2 regions of the Nocardioides sp. JCM 18999 genome follow, and region 1 is predicted to be linked to the other one. Evidence: riboswitches for the same ligand, from Rfam matches in the RefSeq annotation. Region 1 holds a riboswitch; the other holds the start of a gene.
What was found. Region 1 has a riboswitch for glycine ahead of gcvT (glycine cleavage system aminomethyltransferase GcvT). Riboswitches for the same ligand answer to the same signal wherever they lie in the genome.

Region 1 (9,705 bases):
GGAGAACGATGTGGCCCACGAGTGGTTCCGGGCCGAGGTCGCCGCCTGCTTCGACGAGGTCGCGGCGCCCGGAGCCTCCTGAATGCCGAACGGGCCGGGTGGGGAGATTCCCACCCGGCCCGTCCTGCTTGATGCAGCGACTACTTCTTCGCCTTCACCACGGTCAGGCTCGCCGTGCGTGAAGAGGCGAGGACCTGCGCGTCACCGGCGTAGGTAGCGGTGATCTTGTAGGTGCCCTTCTTCAGCTTCGGCAACGTGATCGTGGCCCTGCCGCCGCGGAGGGTGGCGGTGCCGAGGGTCTTGCCCTTGCTGGTCAGCGTGACCCGCCCCGTCGGGGTCAGTCCGCTGGCCGCCACCCGGATGGTGACGGTGGCCCGCTTGGTCGTCGTCACCTTCGTCGGCGTCACCGCGAGCGCTGACGTCGAGGCGAGTCGAGCGACGACCCGACCGGCCGTGGTCGCCAGGCCGGGCTGGTAGCCGTCCGCCGTGGCGGTGACCCGCACCGAGAGCGTGCGGCCGGCGTCGGCGGCCGCGACCCGGTACGTCGCCTTCGTGGCGCCGACGATCGCGGCACCGTTGCGCAGCCACTGGTAGGCGTACGTCGCCCCGCTGACGTCCCAGGTGCCGGCGGAGGCGGTGAGCGTCTGGCCGACCTTCGGGGTACCCGAGATCGACGGACGGGTCACCGCTGCGGGTGCCGCGTCGGAGACCTGGGTGGACTCCAGTGCGATCGGTCCGACCAGGCCGGCGTCGACCGGGGTGGCGGTCGAGAGCTGGCCGTTCTTGTTGGTCGCCGCCGGGTAGTAGCGGTTCGCCTTGCGCGGGGTCACCGCGATCTCGATGGTGTTGGAGCCGCTCTTCAGCTGGTCGGTGACGTCGATCTCGTACGGTGCGAAGAGTGCCTTGCCGGCGACGGTCCCGTTCACCGTGACCGTCGCCGCGGTGTAGGTGGCGCCGAGGTCGAGGACGTAGCGGCGACCCTTCTGCTTGGTCACCTCGACGGTGGCGGCGTAGATGCCGTCCGCGACGACGTCCTGGAGCTGGCCGGACTGGAAGGTGGCGTCCTTCCAGTTGCCGAGCACGTGGTCGGTGAAGGTCTCGGTGGTGACCGCCCCGCCCAGCACGCCGTCGAGGTTGTCGGCCGTGACCGTCAACGACGTCGGGGTGACCGGGGTCGAGGTGTCGGGCGCGGTGCGATTGACCCCGTCGGGCAGGCCGGGCGTGATCGCCGAGTCCGGCAGCGTGATGCCGGCCGGTTCGGCGAGCAGCGCGATGCCGTGGCTCAGGGTGGCGTTCGAGCCCCCGAAGCCGCTCAACGCATCCTTGCCGGGGTCGAGCGTGAAGGTGGTGGCACCGTCCGTGAGGTCGGCCTCGTAGATCCGGCCGGTCTGCTGGTCGAGCCAGTAGTAGTTCGCGTACTTGCTGTCGGCACGCAGCGTGATCGTGTTGGTCGTGGCGGTGGTGTTGCGGACGAAGGCGAGTGCGCCTCCGTCGGCGAGGTCACGGCGGATGAACCGGACGCCGTCGTTGGCGTCGTACGTGATCTCCGGGTCCACGACCCGCTTGAGCGCGGAGGCGAGCGCCGTGGTCGAGGTCGGGTGCGCGGTGGCGTCTCCGTCGAGCAGGGTCTCAGCGGCCAGCGCGGCGACCTGGGCGTCGGCCGCGGCGAACTTGCCGTCGACGTAGCCCGACTGGCCGTTGGGGAGTGCGCCGTAGAAGACGATCGGCGCACCCTGCTCGGCCAGGTCCTGGAGTCGCCGCATGGTGGCGATCGGGACGGTCTGGGTCTGCACGACCAGGGCGTCGTAGCTGATCGCCCCGCCGTTGACGCTGATCCTGCCGTCCTTGTAGGTCGTCGAGGCGTCGGTGATGCTGGCGTCGTTGATCGCGTCCCAGGCGTAGCCGTTGCTGTTGAGGACGGGCACGGCTCCGGTGGTCGGCGCCTTCCCGCCGAACGGCGTGTAGACCGCGACGTCCATGCTCGGCGTGCCCTGCTGGCCCAGGTAGTTGAGCCGGGAGGCGTAGGCGTTGAGCTCGGGGAAGTACTTCGACAGCGTGTTGTTGGCCGACGGGTCCACGCCGATGGTCGGGAACGCCGACCAGCCCTGCTCGCCGTACGTCGTCGTTCCCTGGCCGTAGGGGTAGGCGAGCCCGTGGTAGAAGAAGTTGTTCACGCCCGAGGTCGCCATCAGGTCGAAGCCGACCTTGAGGGTGTCCAGCGTGTTCGTCAGCGGGGTCTGGCCGAGCGTGAACTGCTCGGCGGTGACCAGGTTGCGGTCGTAGAGGTGGCCCCCGGAGGCGGCCGTGCGCAGGTTGGCCTCGTTGGCCTGCTCCTCCTCGGGGATGTCGACGTACTTCGCCGAACCGATCTCGTCCATCGGCGGGTTGTAGGCCTGCTGGCGGTACTTCAGCCCGTTGGCGTGGGCACCCTTCTGGAAGCCCTTGAGTCCCTGGGCGAAACGCTGACCGACGAGGATGCGGAAGTCGGCCAGGATGCGGGCCTGCGTCGAGGCGTCGGTCGTGCTGGTGACGTACGGCGTCGTCGAGCCGGAGAGCTGGTTCGGGAAGTACGCCGGCGCGCCGAGGTTCTGCCGGTAGACCGTCGGCAGGTACTTGCTGAAGTCGTAGCCGAGACCGTTGTGCTCGGCGTCCTTGGCCAGGGCGTAGAGGCCGTCGTCGTAGTAGACGTCGGGGTCGAGCTCGAGGCTGTCGTTGAAGACCGCGCGGATGTTGTCGTACTTCGTGATGATCTTGTTCAGGTTCTCCTCGCCCAGCCAGTCATTGAGGTAGTCGAGGGTCCTGCTGGCGTCCATGTGGTTGACCACGAACCAGTCCGGCCGGGCGGAGTCGACGCCCGAGGTGCCCGAGGGGAGCGAGTAGAGCGCGATCACCTCGTAGGAGTCGGAGTCGGTGATCTTCGAGGCGACGTCGGGGGGAAGGGTGAACGAGGTGCCCGACGAGCCGAGCTGAGCGGCGTCGATCATGTAGCTCTGCGCCGGGTCGACGACGAGCTGTTGGTCCCACGTGGTGGTGCCGTCGTTGAAGGAGGCGGCATCGCCGGTGATGGCGGCTCCGGTGCCGGACCGCTTCGCGACGAGCACTCCTTCGAGCTTGACGTCGGCGGCGCTGAAGGTGGCGGTGTCGTACAGCTTGCTCTTCGCCACGGCGGGGATCGTGACCGGTCCGGCCTTGAGGGCCGCGCCCGTCGCCGTGGATCGGCCGAGGCCCATGTTCTGCTGGCCTTCTGCTGCGGTGACGAACTGGCTGTTCGCGTTCCAGCCCGAGCCCATGTTGAGGTCGACGGTGATCCCGAGCGTCTTCGCCTTGGCGACCGCGTGCTCGAGGTGGGCGTAGAACGTCGGGGTGTAGATGTCCTTGACCTTGGCCTCGTCGCCGGCCAGCGGGGTGGCGCCGAAGGGGTTGATCTCGACGGTGCCGAAGCCGTGCGAGGCGAGGTAGTCGAGCTGCTGGTCGAGCACGCTGTCCTCGACGGCGCCACCGGACCACCACCAGCGCACACCCGGGCGGTACGTCGTGCTCGGGTTGGTCCACTCCGCGACCGAGAAGCTCGAGGAAGCACTCGATGCCTGGGCAGCGGGGGCGTGGCTGCTGACCACGACCGCCGCGGGGACGGCGCCGAGGACGGCGGCGGTCGCGAGGGCGACGGTTCGTCCGAAGCGGCGGTGCGGCACGTGCTGCCGGCTGGTGGAACTACTCATCGTTTCTCCTGTGGTTGTGGTGCGGAGGAGACCTGTTTCGGGCAGGACTCATCCGCCTCACGGCGCTGGGCGCCGCGAGTGAGGCGATGGAGGGGGCGGTCCTCGCGGACGGGGCCGGAGCAACCTTGAATCGTTTCAACTACTGGGCAGCACTCTGCGTCGCGCAGTGTGACCTGCGCAACACTGACGGCCCCGTCCGGCGACCCGACTTCTGTATGCGGGCCTATCGGCGAGGTGATAACCCCAGGTCAGAGGCGGTCTTGATCGCTCCAAGGCAGAAGGCCCCGATCTCGGCGAGATCGGGGCCTTCGAGCGCAGTCGGGGTGTCAGCGCGGCTGGCGCAGCTCCACCGGGGGCGCCAGGAAGCGCTCGAACGTCGCGCGCACGTCGTCGCTCATCGTCCACGGCTTCTGGGTCTGGTGGTCGAGCAGGACCATCGTCGTCTGCGCGATCAGCGCCGGCGGGTGGTCGGCGACGACCCGCAGCTCGGTGGAGAAGTCGATCGAGGAGCTGCCGACCCGGCTCACCCAGACCGTCACCTGGAACGGGCTGAACGGCACGAACCGCATCTCGGCGTGGTAGTCGATCCGCTGCCCGGCGACCAGCTCGGAGACGTGGTCGGGGGTGCCGCCGAGCAGGCCGGAGCGCGGTCCCGCCGGCGGGGTGAGGACGGCGAAGCGGAGCAGCTGGATCCGGGCCTCGTCGATGATCCGGATCGCCTCGACGCTGTCGACGTGGTTGCCCAGGTTGATGTCGCGGTAGCGGGCCTGGATCTCGGTGACGAAGCGCTCGGTGCTCATGGCGCTCAGCATCCCATCCGGTGCTGCTCAGCACGCGGGAGGGGCGATCGCCGACTTGAGGGTTCCAGCAGCCGACTTGAGCGTTGCTGTGCGCGAGTTGAGGTTTCCCGTCCCGCGGAGGGGCCCTCTGCTGCAGGAAGCCTCAAGTCGCGGATGGGGTCAGCACTCGGGGAGGCTGACGGCGAGACCGCCGAGCGAGGTCTCCTTGTACTTGTGATGCATGTCGCGGCCGGTCTCGCGCATGGTGGCGATCGCGCGGTCGAGGCTGATCAGGTGGGTTCCGGTGCCGTTGCGGGCCAGTCGGGCGGAGTTGATCGCCTTCACCGCGGCGATCGCGTTCCGCTCGATGCAGGGGATCTGGACGAGGCCGCCGATCGGGTCGCAGGTCAGGCCGAGGTTGTGCTCGATCCCGACCTCGGCGGCGTTCTCCACCTGGGCGGGGGTGCCGCCCAGGACCGCGCACAACGCGCCCGCCGCCATCGCGCAGGCCGAGCCGACCTCGCCCTGGCAGCCGACCTCGGCCCCGGAGATCGAGGCGTTGGTCTTGAACAGGATCCCGATCGCGGCGGCGGTCAGCAGGAACCGGACGACGCCGTCCTCGACCTCGGCCGGCGTGGCACCGGAGGCGGGGGCGACGAAGTCGACGTAGTAGCGCAGCACCGCCGGGATGATCCCGGCCGCGCCGTTGGTCGGGGCCGTGACGACGCGTCCGCCCGAGGCGTTCTCCTCATTGACCGCGAGCGCGAACAGGTTGACCCAGTCCAGCACGTGCAGCGGATCGGGATCTCCGCCGCCCGCCCGATCCTGGGAGAGCCGGTTGAACAGCGCCGGTGCGCGGCGGGGGACCTGGAGCCCACCCGGAAGCACGCCGGCGTTGGCCGGGTCGCGCTGGCAGCCCGCGTCGATGCAGCCCGACATCACGCGCCAGATCTCCAGCAGACCGGCCCGCACCTCGGGCTCGGAGCGCCAGGTGAGCTCGTTGGCCAGCATCAGCTCGGCGATCGAGAGCTCCTGGTCCTGGCAGGTCCGGAGCAGCTCGGCGGCGGTGCTGAACGACCACGGCACCGGCGTCGACGTCGACGGCGTGACCGACCCGTCCGCGAGCTCGGCCTCGCTGAGCACGAACCCGCCACCGACGGAGTAGTAGATCTCGCTGTGCGTCCGCACGCCCTGGGCGTCGTACGCCGTGAAGCGCATGCCGTTGGGGTGCCCGGGCAGCGAGGTGTGGCCGTCCAGGACCAGGTCCGTCTCCGGGTCGAACACGATCGGCCGTTCCCCCGCGAGCGCGAGCCGTCGCTCGGTGCGGACCGCGTCCAGCCGGCCGGCGGACACGGTCGGATCGACGGTGGCCGGGTCGGCCCCCTCCATCCCCAGCAGTACGGCGCCTTCGGACCCGTGTCCGCGCCCGGTGGCTCCGAGGGAACCGAAGAGCTCGACCTTGACGCGGGCGATCGAGCCGAGATCGTCGGTGAGGGTGGTGGCGAACCGCTTCGCCGCCCGCATCGGCCCGACGGTGTGGGACGAGGACGGGCCGATGCCGATCGAGTAGAGGTCGAAGGCGCTGAGGGCGGCGGAGCGGGTCATGGGCGCACGGCTCTCAGGCCTGCGTCAGTTCGGCGTAGGCCGTGGCATCGAGCATCTCCGCCTCGGCGGTCACCTGGACCATGAACAGCCAGCCTTCGCCGTAAGGGTCGGTGTTGACAAGCCCTGAATCGGTGACGACCGCTTCGTTGACCGCGATCACCTCGCCGTCGAGCGGGGCGTAGAGGTCGCTGACCGACTTCGTGGACTCGAGCTCGCCGCACGCCTGACCGGCGGTGACCTGCGTGCCGACCTCGGGCAGGTCGACGAAGACGACGTCGCCGAGAGCGTCAGCGGCGAACGCGGTGATGCCGACCCGGGCGGTGTCGCCGTCGCGCGAGATCCACTCGTGCTCGGCGGTGTAGGACAGGTGGGTGGGGATCGTCATGGGTCTCTCCTGGCTGGTTTCGTGCTGCTCGGTGGGTGGGTGGTGCTCAGCGGGCGCGGACGTAGAACGGCAGCGCGACGACCTCGGCCGCGACGGCGGTGCCCCGCACGTCGATCGACAGCCGGGTGCCGGGTGCGGCCAGCTCGGGGCGGACGTGGGCCATCGCGATCGGGTGGCCGAGCGTGGGCGACGGCGACCCGCTCGTGACGGCGCCGACCACGTCACCGGTCGCGGTGTCGAGGACCGGGTAGCCGGCGCGCGGGGAGCGGCGCCCCTCCGGGACGAGGCCGACCAGCAAGGTGCGCGGGCCCTCCTCGCGCCGGGCGGCCAGGGCTGCGTCGCCGACGAAGCCGTCGGGCTTGTCGGCCACGACGACCCGACCGAGGCCGGCCTCGAACGGGGTGGTCGAGAGGTCGAGCTCGTGGCCGTAGAGCGGCATCCCGGCCTCGAGTCGGAGGGTGTCGCGGCACGACAGCCCGGCCGGGACCAGCCCGTGCTCGGCACCGGCCGCGGTGAGCGCGTTCCAGATCGCGACCGCGTCGGCGGGGGAGCAGTAGATCTCGAAGCCGTCCTCGCCGGTGTAGCCGGTGCGGGCGAGGAGGACGTCGACGCCGGCCAGGGTGCCGCGGTCGATGGCGTAGTACTTCAGTGCCTCGACCTCGAGGTCGGTCAGCGCGGCGACGATGGCCGCCGAGGCCGGACCCTGCACTGCCAGGAGGGCCCAGTCGGTCGAGCGGTTCGCGACGTCGGCGTCGTACTGCGTGGCCCGTTCGGCCAGGGCGGGGAAGACGGCGTCGACGTTCGACGCGTTCGCGACGACGAGGTAGTGCTCCTCGGCGAGGCGGTAGACGACCAGGTCGTCGATGATCCCGCCGTCGGGGGCGCAGATCATCGAGTACCGGGCGCCGCCGACCCGGATCGCCGAGGGCCGACCGACCAGTGCGTGGTCCAGGGCCCGGCCGGCGTCGGGGCCGGTGACCTCGATCTCGCCCATGTGGCACAGGTCGAAGAGGCCGGCGGTGGTCCGGACGGCGTGGTGCTCGGCGGTCTCGGAGCCGTACCGGATCGGCATTGCCCAGCCGGCGAAGTCGGCGAGGTGGGCGCCGAGCTCGACGTGGAGGTCGTGCAGCGGGGTGGGGCGGGACGTCATGGGTGGAGGCTCTCTGGCGTGCGCCGGCGGAACCGGCGGGCGGATGGATGCCTCCCCGCTCTGTCATGGGACCTGAGAGCTTCACCGCCCGATCCCGTGAGGGGGGGCGGCTTTCACCGTCGGTGCGTTCCCGCAGTGGGTGGGAACGACTTTCCAGAGTTCGCCTCGATGCAGCGGTCAGGGGGCCTGAGAGTTTCTCGGGGAGAGTTGCTCCTTCGGCGCCCCGCGCAGGGCGGGGACTCTCCCGCTGCACGTTGATCGGCGATGTGTCTTCAGTTGTGCGGCAGACCTTAGACGGTGGGTTCCTCGGCTTGCTCGTCAGGGCGGTTCGCGGGGACCCGGGTGGCGCCGGCGGGGCGCTGCCGCTGCAGCTCGAGGACGGCGGCGCGGGCCTCGGGGTCGAGGGCGAGGTCGACGATCGCGGAGGCCATCGCGGTCGCGCCGACGATGATCGCCTCGTCGGCTCCGGCCGAGGCGGTCTCGGCGGCGAAGTCGGCGGTGTGCGGCATCCCGGACGCGCCACGGACGGCGAGCATCGGGTGGATCGAGGGCACCACCTGGCTGACGTTGCCCATGTCGGTGGAGCCGCCGGTGAGGGTGCCGAGCTCGGTGTTGATCACCCGGCCCTGACGCTCGATCGCGGCGTCGAAGCGGTCGGCGAGGAAGCCGTGCTGGACCAGGGGTTCGTAGATCGGGTCGACCGGGACCACCTCGTACGTGCAGCCGGTGGCGATCGCGGCGCCCTGGACGCAGGCCAGGAACTTCTCCTTGAGCACCCGCTGCACCTCGCCGTCGGTGGAGCGGACCTCACCCTCGACGACGGCGGTAGCGGGGATGATGTTCGAGACGTCGCCGCCGGAGAGCGTGACGGCCGAGAGGCGTACGCCGTCGGGCAGCTGCTGGCGCAGCAGGCCGAGCGCGACGTGCAGGACGGTCGCGGCGTCACCGGCGTTGATCCCCCCGTCGGGGGCCGCCGCGGCGTGCGAGGCGCGGCCGGAGAAGGTGACCCGGAAGCGGTCACGGCCCTGCGAGCCGCAGTCCCGGGTGGGGACGGTGAGGTCCGGTCCGGGGTGGATCATCAACGAGACGGTGGCGTCCTCCCACGCACCCGCCTCGAGCATCAGGGCCTTGCCGCCGCCGACCTCCTCGGCGGGCGTGCCGAGCAGCTTCACGGTCAGGTCGAGCTCGTCGGCGAGCTCGGCCAACGCGATCGCCGCGCCGACCCCGGCGGTGGCGATGACGTTGTGCCCGCAGGCGTGACCGACTCCCGGGAGGGCGTCGTACTCGGCGCAGACCGCGACCGTGAGGGACCCGGTGCCGCGGACCGCTTCGATCGCGGTGTCCAGACCGTAGACGCCGACCTCGGTGGCGAATCCGGCGCTGCGGAGCAGGTCGGCGACCACCTCGGCGGAGCGGTGCTCGGCGAAGGCGAGCTCGGGGTGGGCGTGCAGGCTGTGGCTGGCCGCGACGAGGCGCTCCTGCCATGCGGCGAGCACTCCCTCCACCGTCGCGTGGGCCTGGAGGCTGGTCATGGTGGCCAAGTATGGGCCCGCGGGCAACGACCGTGACGGTGCCCCCTCAGCTGGGCGGGTTCTCCGTCACGGTCAGCAGGAAGACACCGCGGGTCGGGTCGGAGATCACCGTCCGGGCCCGTGCCAGCCGGGCTTCGAGCTCGGCTCGCTCGAGGTCGTCTCGCAGGTCCTGCAGGGGATCGGCGGACGCGGGCTTCAGCTTCGCCCGGTTCTCCTTCTCGGTCACCCGGGCGCCGGACGTGAACGGCTGGGACAGCGCGGCTCCGGCCTCGTAGGCGTCCTTGGCCGCTGCGGGCAGGGTGGCCAGAGCCTGGTTCTGCTTCACCTTCGGATCGGTCCGGTCGGAGGTGACCGAGGCCACCAGCCCGTCGTCGTCGAAGGTGATCGCGAGACTTCCCTCGTCCTTGTTCGCCAGCAGCGGGAGGAACTCGTCCTCGCGGTCGGAGCGGACCACGATCTTGCGTTCGACGCTGGTCGGCGCCAGCGCGTAGGGGCCGCCGGCCGTGTCCCGGGTGACCGTCCAGGTGGTGAGGGT
Region 2 (9,705 bases), 1.7 Mb from region 1:
CCGCGGCCAGCAGCAGCTCCACCGGGGTGAAGTCCGGGTCGTCGCCGTGACCCATGCTGATCACGCCACCACGGTCGTTGGTGGCCTTGAACCGGTGCTCACCCTGCTTGGTGAGTTCCACACGGCGCGGCGACGGGACTGGCTTCTGCTCGCTCATGGCTCAACATTAGGGTCGAGCCATGGTCGATCTCATGCCGAGCCTCAGCTTGACCCGCGACGAAGCGGTAGCCCGCAAGGAGCTGCTGGGGCTCCAGGCCTACGACGTCTCCCTCGATCTCGCCCGGGACGAGGCCACCTTCGGCTCCCAGGCCACGATCCGGTTCACCAGCGGCGACGGCACCACGTTCCTCAACCTGCGCCCCGTCACGCTGCACCGGATCCGCCTCGACGGCGCCGACCTGGACGTCGACCGTCTCGAGAACAGCCGGTTCCCGTTGACGCTGACGGCCGGAGAGCACCTCCTCGAGGTGGACGCCACGATGCCGTTCCGCAACGACGGTGAGGGGCTGCACCGCTCGGTCGATCCCACCGACGGGAAGCCCTACGTCTACGGCATGTCCTTCATGGACGCGGCGCCGACGATCTTCGCCTGCTTCGACCAGCCCGACCTCAAGGCGCCGTACACCTTCCAGGTGACCGCTCCCACCGACTGGGTCGTGCGCGCCAACGCCGCGGGAACCCAGGACGCCCCCGGACACTGGGTGTTCGAGCCGAGCCAGCCGCTGTCGACGTACTTCGTCACCCTGGTCGCCGGGCCGTACCACGTGATCGAGACCGAGCACGACGGGATCGCCCTCGGGCTGCTCGCTCGCGCCAGCCTCGCCACCCAGCTCGAGGAGCAGGCCGAGGAGATCTTCACGATCACGAAGCAGTCCTTCGACGAGCAGCACCGGCTCTTCGGGATCCGCTACGCGTTCGGCAAGTACGACCAGTGCTTCGTGCCGGAGTTCAACGCCGGCGCGATGGAGAACCCCGGCTGCGTCACGTTCCGCGACGGCCTGATCTTCACCTCGCGGGCCACCCGCGGCGCCCGGATCCAGCGGGCCACCACGATCGCCCACGAGCTGGCCCACCAGTGGTTCGGCAACCTGGTCACGCCGGCGTGGTGGGACGACCTCTGGCTCAACGAGTCCTTCGCGGAGTACGTGGGCAACCGGGTGACGGCCGACGTCACGCAGTACGACGACACGTGGACCGACATGGCCTACGCCCGGCGCCAGTGGGGCCTGATCGCGGACCAGTCCCCCACCACCCACCCGGTGGCCGGCAACGGGGCGGCCGACGCGCTCGGTGCCCTGCAGGACTTCGACGGGATCTCCTACTCGAAGGGGTCGGCGCTGCTCAAGCAGCTGGCCCGGACGATGGGCGACGAGGTCTTCTTCGCCGGCGTGAGGGCCCACTTCGAGGCCCACCGGTTCGACAACGCCACGCTCGCGGACCTGCTCGGCGCCTGGAAGGACGCCGGGGCCAGCGACCTGGACGGCTTCGCCGACGAGTGGCTCGTCACCCCCGGCGTCGACCGGCTGCACTGGGACCGCGACGCCGACCGCCTCGTCCGCACTCCCCCCGCGACCGCCTCGGTCGACGCGACCCCGGGGCGGACCCACCGCTTCCGGACCGCGGTCGCTCGCGACGGCGCCTGGAGCCTCGACGAGGTCACGGTCGACCCGAGCATCGACGCCGGCGGGACGCCGTACGCCGTGGAGGCCGACGCCGTGCTCCTCGACCCGCTGGAGGACACCTGGGCGGTGGCGGTTCCCGATCCCGCCACGGTCGAGGCGCTGGTCACCCTGCTGCCCCGGATCACCGACCGCCGGCTGACCGCCGGGGTATGGAACACCCTGCGCAGCGGGTTCTACAACGCCGCGGTCGACCCGGCCCGGATCATCGACATCGCCGTCGCGGCGCTCCCCCTCGACGACGCCGAGGACACCCCGCGTCGCACCTCGGGCTGGCTCAGTCGCCAGGTGATCCCGCTGGCGCCGGCCGGATCGGCCGACCGGCTGCACGCCGCGGCGCTCACGGCCGTCGGGGTCGAGGAGACCGGCTCCGAGCGTCAGCTGGCCGCCTTCCGCACCCAGATCGGCACCGCCAGCGACGCGGCCGAGCTCCGCGGCCTGCTCGAGACGGCCCCCGACGGCATCGTGGTCGACCGCGCCCTGCGGTGGCGCATCCTCACCCGGCTCGCCAGCCTGGGCCGGATCGACCGGGACGAGCTGGCCGCCGCCTTCGAGGCGGACCCTGCCGTCGACGCCAAGGTCGCCCTGACCGCGGCGTTGTGCTCACTGCCCGACGAGCAGGCCAAGGCGCACGCGTGGTCGATCTTCCTGGGCGAGACCGAGGCGTCGAACTACGAGATCACCGCGGCCGGCGGCGGCCTGTGGCAGGGCGGCCAGGAGGAGCTCACCGCTCGGTACGTCGACGCCTACTTCGACTCCATCGCCGGCACCGCCCGGGTCCGCAGCGGATGGGTGCTCGGGGATGCCGCCGCGGCCTTCTTCCCGACCGGCTCCGTCGCCCCGCGCACCTTGGAGCGTGCCCGGGCGACGATCGCCGATCCTGAGCTGGCCGGCCCGCTCCGGCGGCGGTTGAGCGACCTGACCGACGAGCTGCGACGCCTGCTCGCCGTCCAGGAACGCTTCGGTTCCTGACCCGTTCACCCCGGGTGAGCACTGGGGTCCCGGCGTGGGTCCCCGGTTCTGTCGGTAGGCGCTGCGAGACTTCGGCCCATGGGAGCGGAGTTGTTGGTGTTCATTGCCCTCGTGGTCGGTCTGGCCGCAGGTGCAGCAGTCGGAGCGATCGCTGGATCGGCACGGACGGCGGCCACGTGGAGCCGTCGTGTCGACGAGGCGAGCGCGACGGCCTCGACCGAGTTCGACCAGCGGTTCCAGATCCTCCAGGCGCGCCTCCAGTCCGAGGCCGCCGCGTCGACCCAGGCGGAGGTCGCTCAGGCCGAGGCGATGATGGCGGCCCGACAGGACGCCACGGTCGCCCAGCTGCTGCAGCACGAGAGCGAGATCCGTTCCACCACCGAGGCGGAGCTCGCCGCGGCTCAGGCGGCCCTGATCGGCATGCAGGAGACCGTCAGCGAGCTGCGCCAGCAGTACCGCGAGCTGTTGGAGGCCCAGCGGGTCACCGCGGCCGAGCGGGAGCGCACCGAGGCCGGCCAGGCCCAGGTGCTCAAGACCATCGCGCCGGTCGCGGAGCAGCTCGAGCAGATGCAGAAGCGCGTCCACCAGATGGAGGCCCAGCGCGCGGAGCAGCACGGCGAGCTCGCCCAGCAGATCCGGCAGACCCAGACCAGCGTTGAGGAGTCGCGCCGCGCCGCCGACAGCCTGGCCGGCGCCCTGAAGAACAACGCGGTCCGCGGCGTCTGGGGCGAGACCCAGCTGCGCACGCTGGTCGAGTCCGCAGGCCTGCTCCCCCGGGTGGACTTCTCGGTGCAGCACACGATGGAGGCCGAGTCGGGCGCCCGCCGTCCCGACATGGTGATCAACCTCGCGGGCGGGAAGCAGATGGCGATCGACGCCAAGGTCCCGTTCAGCTCCTTCCTCGAGTCCCAGCGTGAAGGGATCGAGGCCGGTGAACGACTCAGCCTGCTGCAGGACCACGCGCGCAAGGTGCGCGGTCACGTCGACGTGCTCAGCCAGAAGGGCTACTGGACCGGCCTCGACGCCAGCCCGGAGTTCACGGTGGCGTTCATCCCCAACGACCAGATCCTCGCCCTGGCGCTGGAGACCGACCCCTCGTTGATGGAGTACGCGTTCCGCAGCGGCGTGATCCTGGCGACCCCGACGAACCTGTGGGGCCTGCTCAAGACCGTGGCCTACACCTGGAAGCAGGAGGTCCTCACCGAGGACGCCAAGGTGCTCTTCGACCTCGGCAACCAGCTCTACGACCGGATCGCCACCATGGTGACGAAGATCGAGAAGATGCGCCGCTCGCTCGAGACGACGGTCAAGGACTACAACGGGTTCGTCAGCACGCTGGAGACCCGGGTCCTCGTCTCGGCGCGCAAGATCCACAACCTCGACGAGTCCCTGGTGCTCGGCTCCCCCGCCCAGATCGACACCACCCCGAAGCCGCTCACGGCCAGTGACTTCGACGCGCTCGCCGACGTCGAGCGGCCCGAGATCCCCGAAGGCGCCGACCGGATCACCCTCGAGGCCGTCCGGCTGGACGACTCCGAGGCGATCTGATCGACGCCTCCGGTCGCTGCTGAGTCCTACTCGGCGAAGGCCTCCACCGGCGGGCAGGCGCACACCAGGTTGCGGTCGCCGTAGGCGTTGTCGATCCGCGCGACCGGCGCCCAGTACTTGTCGGGGTCGATGCCGGTCGGGAAGACGGCCTCGGTCCGCGAGTAGGCCCGGTCCCAGTCGCCGACGAGTGCACGGGTCGTGTGGGGTGCACCGCGCAGCACGGAGTTCTCCGGGGTCCACTCCCCTGAGGCGACCCGGTCGATCTCGCCCCGGATCGCGATCATGGCGTCGATGAACCGGTCGAGCTCGGCCAGGTCCTCGGACTCGGTGGGCTCGACCATCAGCGTGCCGGCGACCGGGAACGACATCGTCGGGGCGTGGAAGCCGTAGTCGATGAGTCGCTTCGCGACGTCGTCGACCGTGACTCCCGTGGCCTGGGTGAGGGGACGCAGGTCCAGGATGCACTCGTGCGCGACCAGTCCCGAGTCGCCGCGGTAGAGCACCGGGAAGGCCTCACCCAGTCGAGCCGCGATGTAGTTCGCCGACAGCACCGCCGTCGCGGTGGCCCGGGTCAGTCCCTCGGCCCCCATCAGCCGGACGTAGGCCCACGAGATCGGCAGGATGCCGGCGGAGCCGTGCGGCGCCGCCGAGATCGGACCGATCCCGTCGCGACGCTCGACCTCCGGGTGCAACGGGTGCGTGGGCAGGTACGGCGCGAGGTGCTCGCGCACCGCCACCGGACCGACACCCGGGCCACCGCCGCCGTGCGGGATGCAGAAGGTCTTGTGCAGGTTGAGGTGCGAGACGTCGCCCCCGAACTGCCCGGGCTTGGCGTAGCCCAGCAGCGCGTTGAAGTTGGCGCCGTCGATGTAGACCTGGCCACCGTGGGAGTGCACGATCTCGCAGAGCTCGGTGATCCCCTCCTCGTAGACCCCGTGGGTCGACGGGTAGGTGACCATGATCGCCGCGAGGTCGTCGCTGTGCAGGTCGCACTGGGCGCGCAGGTCGTCGAGGTCGACCGTGCCGTCCTCGTGCGACTTGACCACGACCGCGCGCATCCCGGCCATGATCGCCGAGGCGGCGTTGGTGCCGTGCGCCGAGGAGGGCAGCAGGCAGACGTCGCGTTGACCCTCGCCGTTGGCCAGGTGGTAGCCACGGATGGCGAGCAGCCCGGCCAGCTCGCCCTGGGATCCGGCGTTGGGCTGGATGGAGACGCGGTCGTAGCCGGTCACCTCGGCCAGCCACCCCTCGAGCTCGGCGACCAGGACGGCGTAGCCGGAGGCGTCCTCGGCCGGGACGAAGGGGTGCAGGTCGGCGAAGCCCGGAAGGCTGATCGGCTCCATCTCGGTGGTGGCGTTCAGCTTCATCGTGCACGAACCCAGCGGGATCATGCCGCGGTCGAGCGCGTAGTCACGCCCCGAGAGCTGGCGCAGGTAGCGCAGCATCTGGGTCTCGGAGCGGTGCGCGCCGAAGACCTCGTGGGTGAGGAACGGCGTCCGGCGCACCAGGGCGTCCGGGATCGCCGACGCGGTGGTCCGGTCGAGCTCGTCGACGAGACCCTCGACGTCGGTGCCAGCCGGCACCGCACCGAACGCGGTGAGGACGCCGACGACCGTGGCCCGAGAGGTGACCTCGGAGGTCGAGAGCGCGACGGTGTCGGCGTCGACCAGACGGAGGTGGAACCCGGCGGTGCGGGCAGCCTCGACCACAGCCGCAGCCCCGCCCGGCACCGCGACGGTGATCGTGTCGAAGAACGACTCCGAGACCAGCGCGAGGCCGGCGCGACGCAGGCCCGCGGCGACCACGGCGGCGTAGCGGTGGGTGCGCCGCGCGATGTCGGTCAGGCCCTCGGGACCGTGGTAGACCGCGTACATCGCGGCACCGACGGCCAGGAGCACCTGGGCGGTGCAGATGTTGGAGGTCGCCTTCTCCCGGCGGATGTGCTGCTCCCGGGTCTGCAGCGCGAGCCGGTAGGCGGGCCGGCCCTCGGCGTCGATCGACACCCCGACCAGGCGTCCGGGCAGGTGCCGCTCCAGACCCTGGTGCACGGCCATGAACCCGGCGTGCGGGCCACCGTAGAAGAGCGGGATGCCGAACCGCTGGGCCGATCCGACGACGACGTCGGCACCGAGCTCGCCCGGCGACTCCAGCACCGTGAGGGCCAGCAGGTCGGCGGCGACGACCGCGAGGGCACCGCGCTCGTGGATCCGGGCGACCAGCGCACCGAGGTCGGGCAGCGACCCGTCCGCGGCGGGGTACTGGACGAGCACACCGGCGATCGAGCCCTCGGGGAGCTCGTCGGCGAGGTCGGCGACGATGACGTCGATCCGCATCGCCTCGGCACGGGTGCGCACGACCTCGATGGTCTGCGGCAGCGCGCGGGCATCGACCACGAAGGACCCGTTGCCGTTGGCCTTGTTGGCGCGGCGGACCAGGGTCATCGCCTCGGCGGCGGCCGTTCCCTCGTCGAGCAGCGAGGAGTTCGAGACCGGCAGACCGGTGAGGTCCCCGATCATCGTCTGGAAGTTGATCAGGGCCTCGAGGCGGCCCTGGGAGATCTCGGGCTGGTACGGCGTGTAGGCGGTGTACCAGGCCGGGTCCTCGAGCACGTTGCGCCGGATGACGGGCGGCGTGATGGTGGCGTGGTAACCCAGGCCGATCAGCGACTCCGCCGGGTTGTTGCGTCCAGCCAGCTCACGGGCCAGGGCGCTGACCGCCTGCTCGCTCATTGCGGGCGGCAGGTCGAGCTGCTCGTGGCTGCGGATGCCGGCCGGGACAGCGGCGGCCATCAGCTCGTCGAGCGAGCCGAAGCCGAGTCGCGCGAGCATGGTCTGCTCGGCCTCGGTGGTGACACCGATGTGGCGACGTACGAACGGGGACGCGGCGTCGAGCTCGGCGAGCGTGGGCGAGTCGGTCACTCAGACCTCCAGGGGCGTAGGGGTGATCACCCTCCCCCTCTGTCGCCCCGACGGTGGGACTTCAGACTCGCCATGTCCGCGCGGTCGTGGTGCCTGAGAGATTCCGGGGAGGAATTGCCCCTTCGGCGCCCGACTCGGGACTCTCCCGCGCGGCCTTCGTAGCAGCGCTGAGTCTAGCGCAGCCGATCAGCCGATCTTGCGGGCGGCCCGACGCGCGGCGAGTTCGTCGCCCTCGACGGACCCCGTGGACTCGTCGTCCGCGGCACGCTCGCTCGGCAGGGCCGACAGCGTGCCCTCGATCTCGCGCCACACGCCACCGATCGCGATACCGAACACGCCCTGACCGCCCTGGAGCAGGTCGATGACCTCGTCGTTGCTGGTGCACTCGTAGACCGAGGCACCGTCGCTCATCAGGGTGACGCGGGTGAGGTCGTCGGTGCCGCGCTCACGCAGGTGGGTGACGGCCGTGCGGATCTGCTGCAGGGAGATGCCGGCGTCGAGGAGGCGCTTGATCACCTTGAGGATCAGGATGTCGCGGAACGAGTAGAGCCGCTGGCTGCCCGAACCGCTGGCACCACGGACGCTCGGCTCGATCAGGCCGGTGCGGGCCCAGTAGTCGAGCTGGCGGTAGGTGATGCCGGCCGCGTTGCAGGCCGTCGGTCCGCGGTAACCCGCGTCACTGGGCAACGGAGAGACGTCATCAGTGAACAGCAGGCCCTGCTCGTCCGCTTCGGCGGCGGCCGCGAGTACCTCGGCGCTCTGGCCGTTCTCCTGCTCGTGCTCCAACACGTTGTCCTCCGTGAGGTCTACTCCGTTGAGCGTAACTCCGAAAGGGGAAGTCCGGGTCATCCCGATCAGGGAATCTCACCGGTGGAGTTACAACAGAGACACTTCACCGTAGGCCTCGTCCCCCATCGGGTCAAAGACCTTCCCGGCGTGTCGCAACCCTCAACCTCAGATTGAGACTCAGGGTTGGTGCCGAACCTGCTCAATCGGTGGAGAAGTCCTCCGGGCTGACGTGGTCGAGGAACTCGCGGAACCGCTCGACCTCCTCCGCGGCATCGACCTCGGGCGCCTCGGCGTCGGCCTCGTCATCGTCCCCGCCCTCGGGGATGTAGACCCCCGCCTCGGCGAGCACCCCGTCGGCACAACGGACCGGCGCGCCGACCCGCAGGGCCAGGGCGATCGCGTCGGACGGACGGGCCGAGACCTCGACGCCGTTGTCGAAGGCGACCACGGCGTAGAAGACGTTGTCACGGACCTCGGTGATCCTGACCTCGGCGACCTCGGCGCCCAGCGCGGTGATCACGTCTCCGAGCAGGTCGTGGGTCAGCGGTCGCGGTGGCACGACGCCCTGCTGGGCGAAGGCGATGGCCGTGGCTTCGACGGCACCGATCCAGATGGTCAGGTAGCGCGAGCCGTCGACCTCGCGGAGCAGCACGAGGGGCTGGTTCGAGGGAACCTCGACCCGCACCCCCAGGACGTCGACCTCACGCACGTCGTCAGCCTACGTCAGTGGAGAAGTCGGGGGTCGGGTCAGTCGCGGAGCGAGGACTTGAGCAGCAGTCCGTGCATCCGTGCCGTCAGGGCAGCCAGCGTCGCGCCCACCTCGTCGCTGTCGCGTCGCCCGCTCAGCGCCTGCCGGACGAGGTCGGCCTCACGGTCGGCAGCATTGCGGAACACGCGGAACGCCGCGGCGTGGAACCCGAAGTCAGCCAGGTCGCTCGCCGTCCGGACCAGCGAGAGGTCGTCGGTCGTGTAGTGCCCGGAGCGCGACGGAGTGACCACCTTGGCCGCCTCCAGCTCGGCCAGGAACTCCTCGGTCACTTCAGCCACCTTGAGGACTTCCTTCCGCGACAGGCGCAACGCGTCGCGTCGCTCGAACAGCTCCTCGGTGGGCAGCCCGTCCTCCGAGACGGACTCGACCGGCACCGTCGGAACGGTCACCTGCACGGTCGGCGGCTCGAGACCGCGGTCGATCGCGTCGAGGTGCTCGGCGATCACCTTCTTCGGGAGGTAGTGATCGCGCTGCATCGTCAGGATGTAGCGGATCCGGGCGACGTCGGCGTCGGAGAACTTCCGATAGCCGGCAGCCGTCCGCTCCGGCGCGATCAGCCCGTCCTCCTCGAGGAGCCGGATCTTGGGGATGCTGATCATCCCCGGGAACTCCGGGGCGAGCAGGTCGAGCACGCGCCCGATGTTGAAACGCTCAGCGTGGTCCGACGAAGCGTGTGCGACGCCGTACGACATCAGCTGGCGTGCCCCGCGTAGAAGACCAGGCGGAACTTGCCGATCTGGACCTCGTCGCCGTCCTTGAGGACGGCGCGATCGATCCGGTCCCGGTTGACGTAGGTGCCGTTGAGGCTGCCGGAGTCCGAGACCACGTAGGTCTGGCCGTCACGGTCGAACTCGGCGTGCCGACGGGAGACCGTGACGTCGTCGAGGAAGATGTCGCTCTCCGGATGGCGCCCGGCGTGCACCGTCGGCTGGTCGAGCAGGAACCTGCTCCCGGAGCCGGGGCCGCGCTGCACCACGAGCAGCGCCGAACCGGGCGGCAGTGCGTCCACCGCGGCAGCATCGACGGGAGC

Region 2: it holds a riboswitch for glycine, as region 1 does, so the genes downstream of both, gcvP (aminomethyl-transferring glycine dehydrogenase) here and gcvT (glycine cleavage system aminomethyltransferase GcvT) in region 1, are expected to answer to the same signal.

The regions. Positions count from the first base shown of each region.
Region 1 covers NZ_AP043887.1:3,111,287-3,120,991, reverse strand. Annotated here, with positions in the region: gene ACZ5J1_RS15470 (LysR family transcriptional regulator) at 1-82, shown strand, start outside; gene ACZ5J1_RS15465 (glycosyl hydrolase) at 141-3,719, opposite strand; gene ACZ5J1_RS15460 (acyl-CoA thioesterase) at 4,046-4,519, opposite strand; gene ACZ5J1_RS15455 (L-serine ammonia-lyase) at 4,679-6,103, opposite strand; gene gcvH (glycine cleavage system protein GcvH) at 6,117-6,488, opposite strand; gene gcvT (glycine cleavage system aminomethyltransferase GcvT) at 6,535-7,638, opposite strand; glycine riboswitch at 7,689-7,802, opposite strand; glycine riboswitch at 7,803-7,895, opposite strand; gene ACZ5J1_RS15440 (M20 family metallopeptidase) at 7,929-9,170, opposite strand; gene ACZ5J1_RS15435 (hypothetical protein) at 9,217-9,705, opposite strand, start outside.
Region 2 covers NZ_AP043887.1:1,455,795-1,465,499, reverse strand. Annotated here, with positions in the region: gene ACZ5J1_RS07090 (OsmC family protein) at 1-157, opposite strand, end outside; gene pepN (aminopeptidase N) at 180-2,651, shown strand; gene ACZ5J1_RS07080 (DNA recombination protein RmuC) at 2,730-4,199, shown strand; gene gcvP (aminomethyl-transferring glycine dehydrogenase) at 4,226-7,117, opposite strand; glycine riboswitch at 7,189-7,275, opposite strand; gene ACZ5J1_RS07070 (MerR family transcriptional regulator) at 7,304-7,906, opposite strand; gene ACZ5J1_RS07065 (bifunctional nuclease family protein) at 8,106-8,615, opposite strand; gene ftsR (transcriptional regulator FtsR) at 8,654-9,307, opposite strand; gene ACZ5J1_RS07055 (FHA domain-containing protein) at 9,367-9,705, opposite strand, start outside.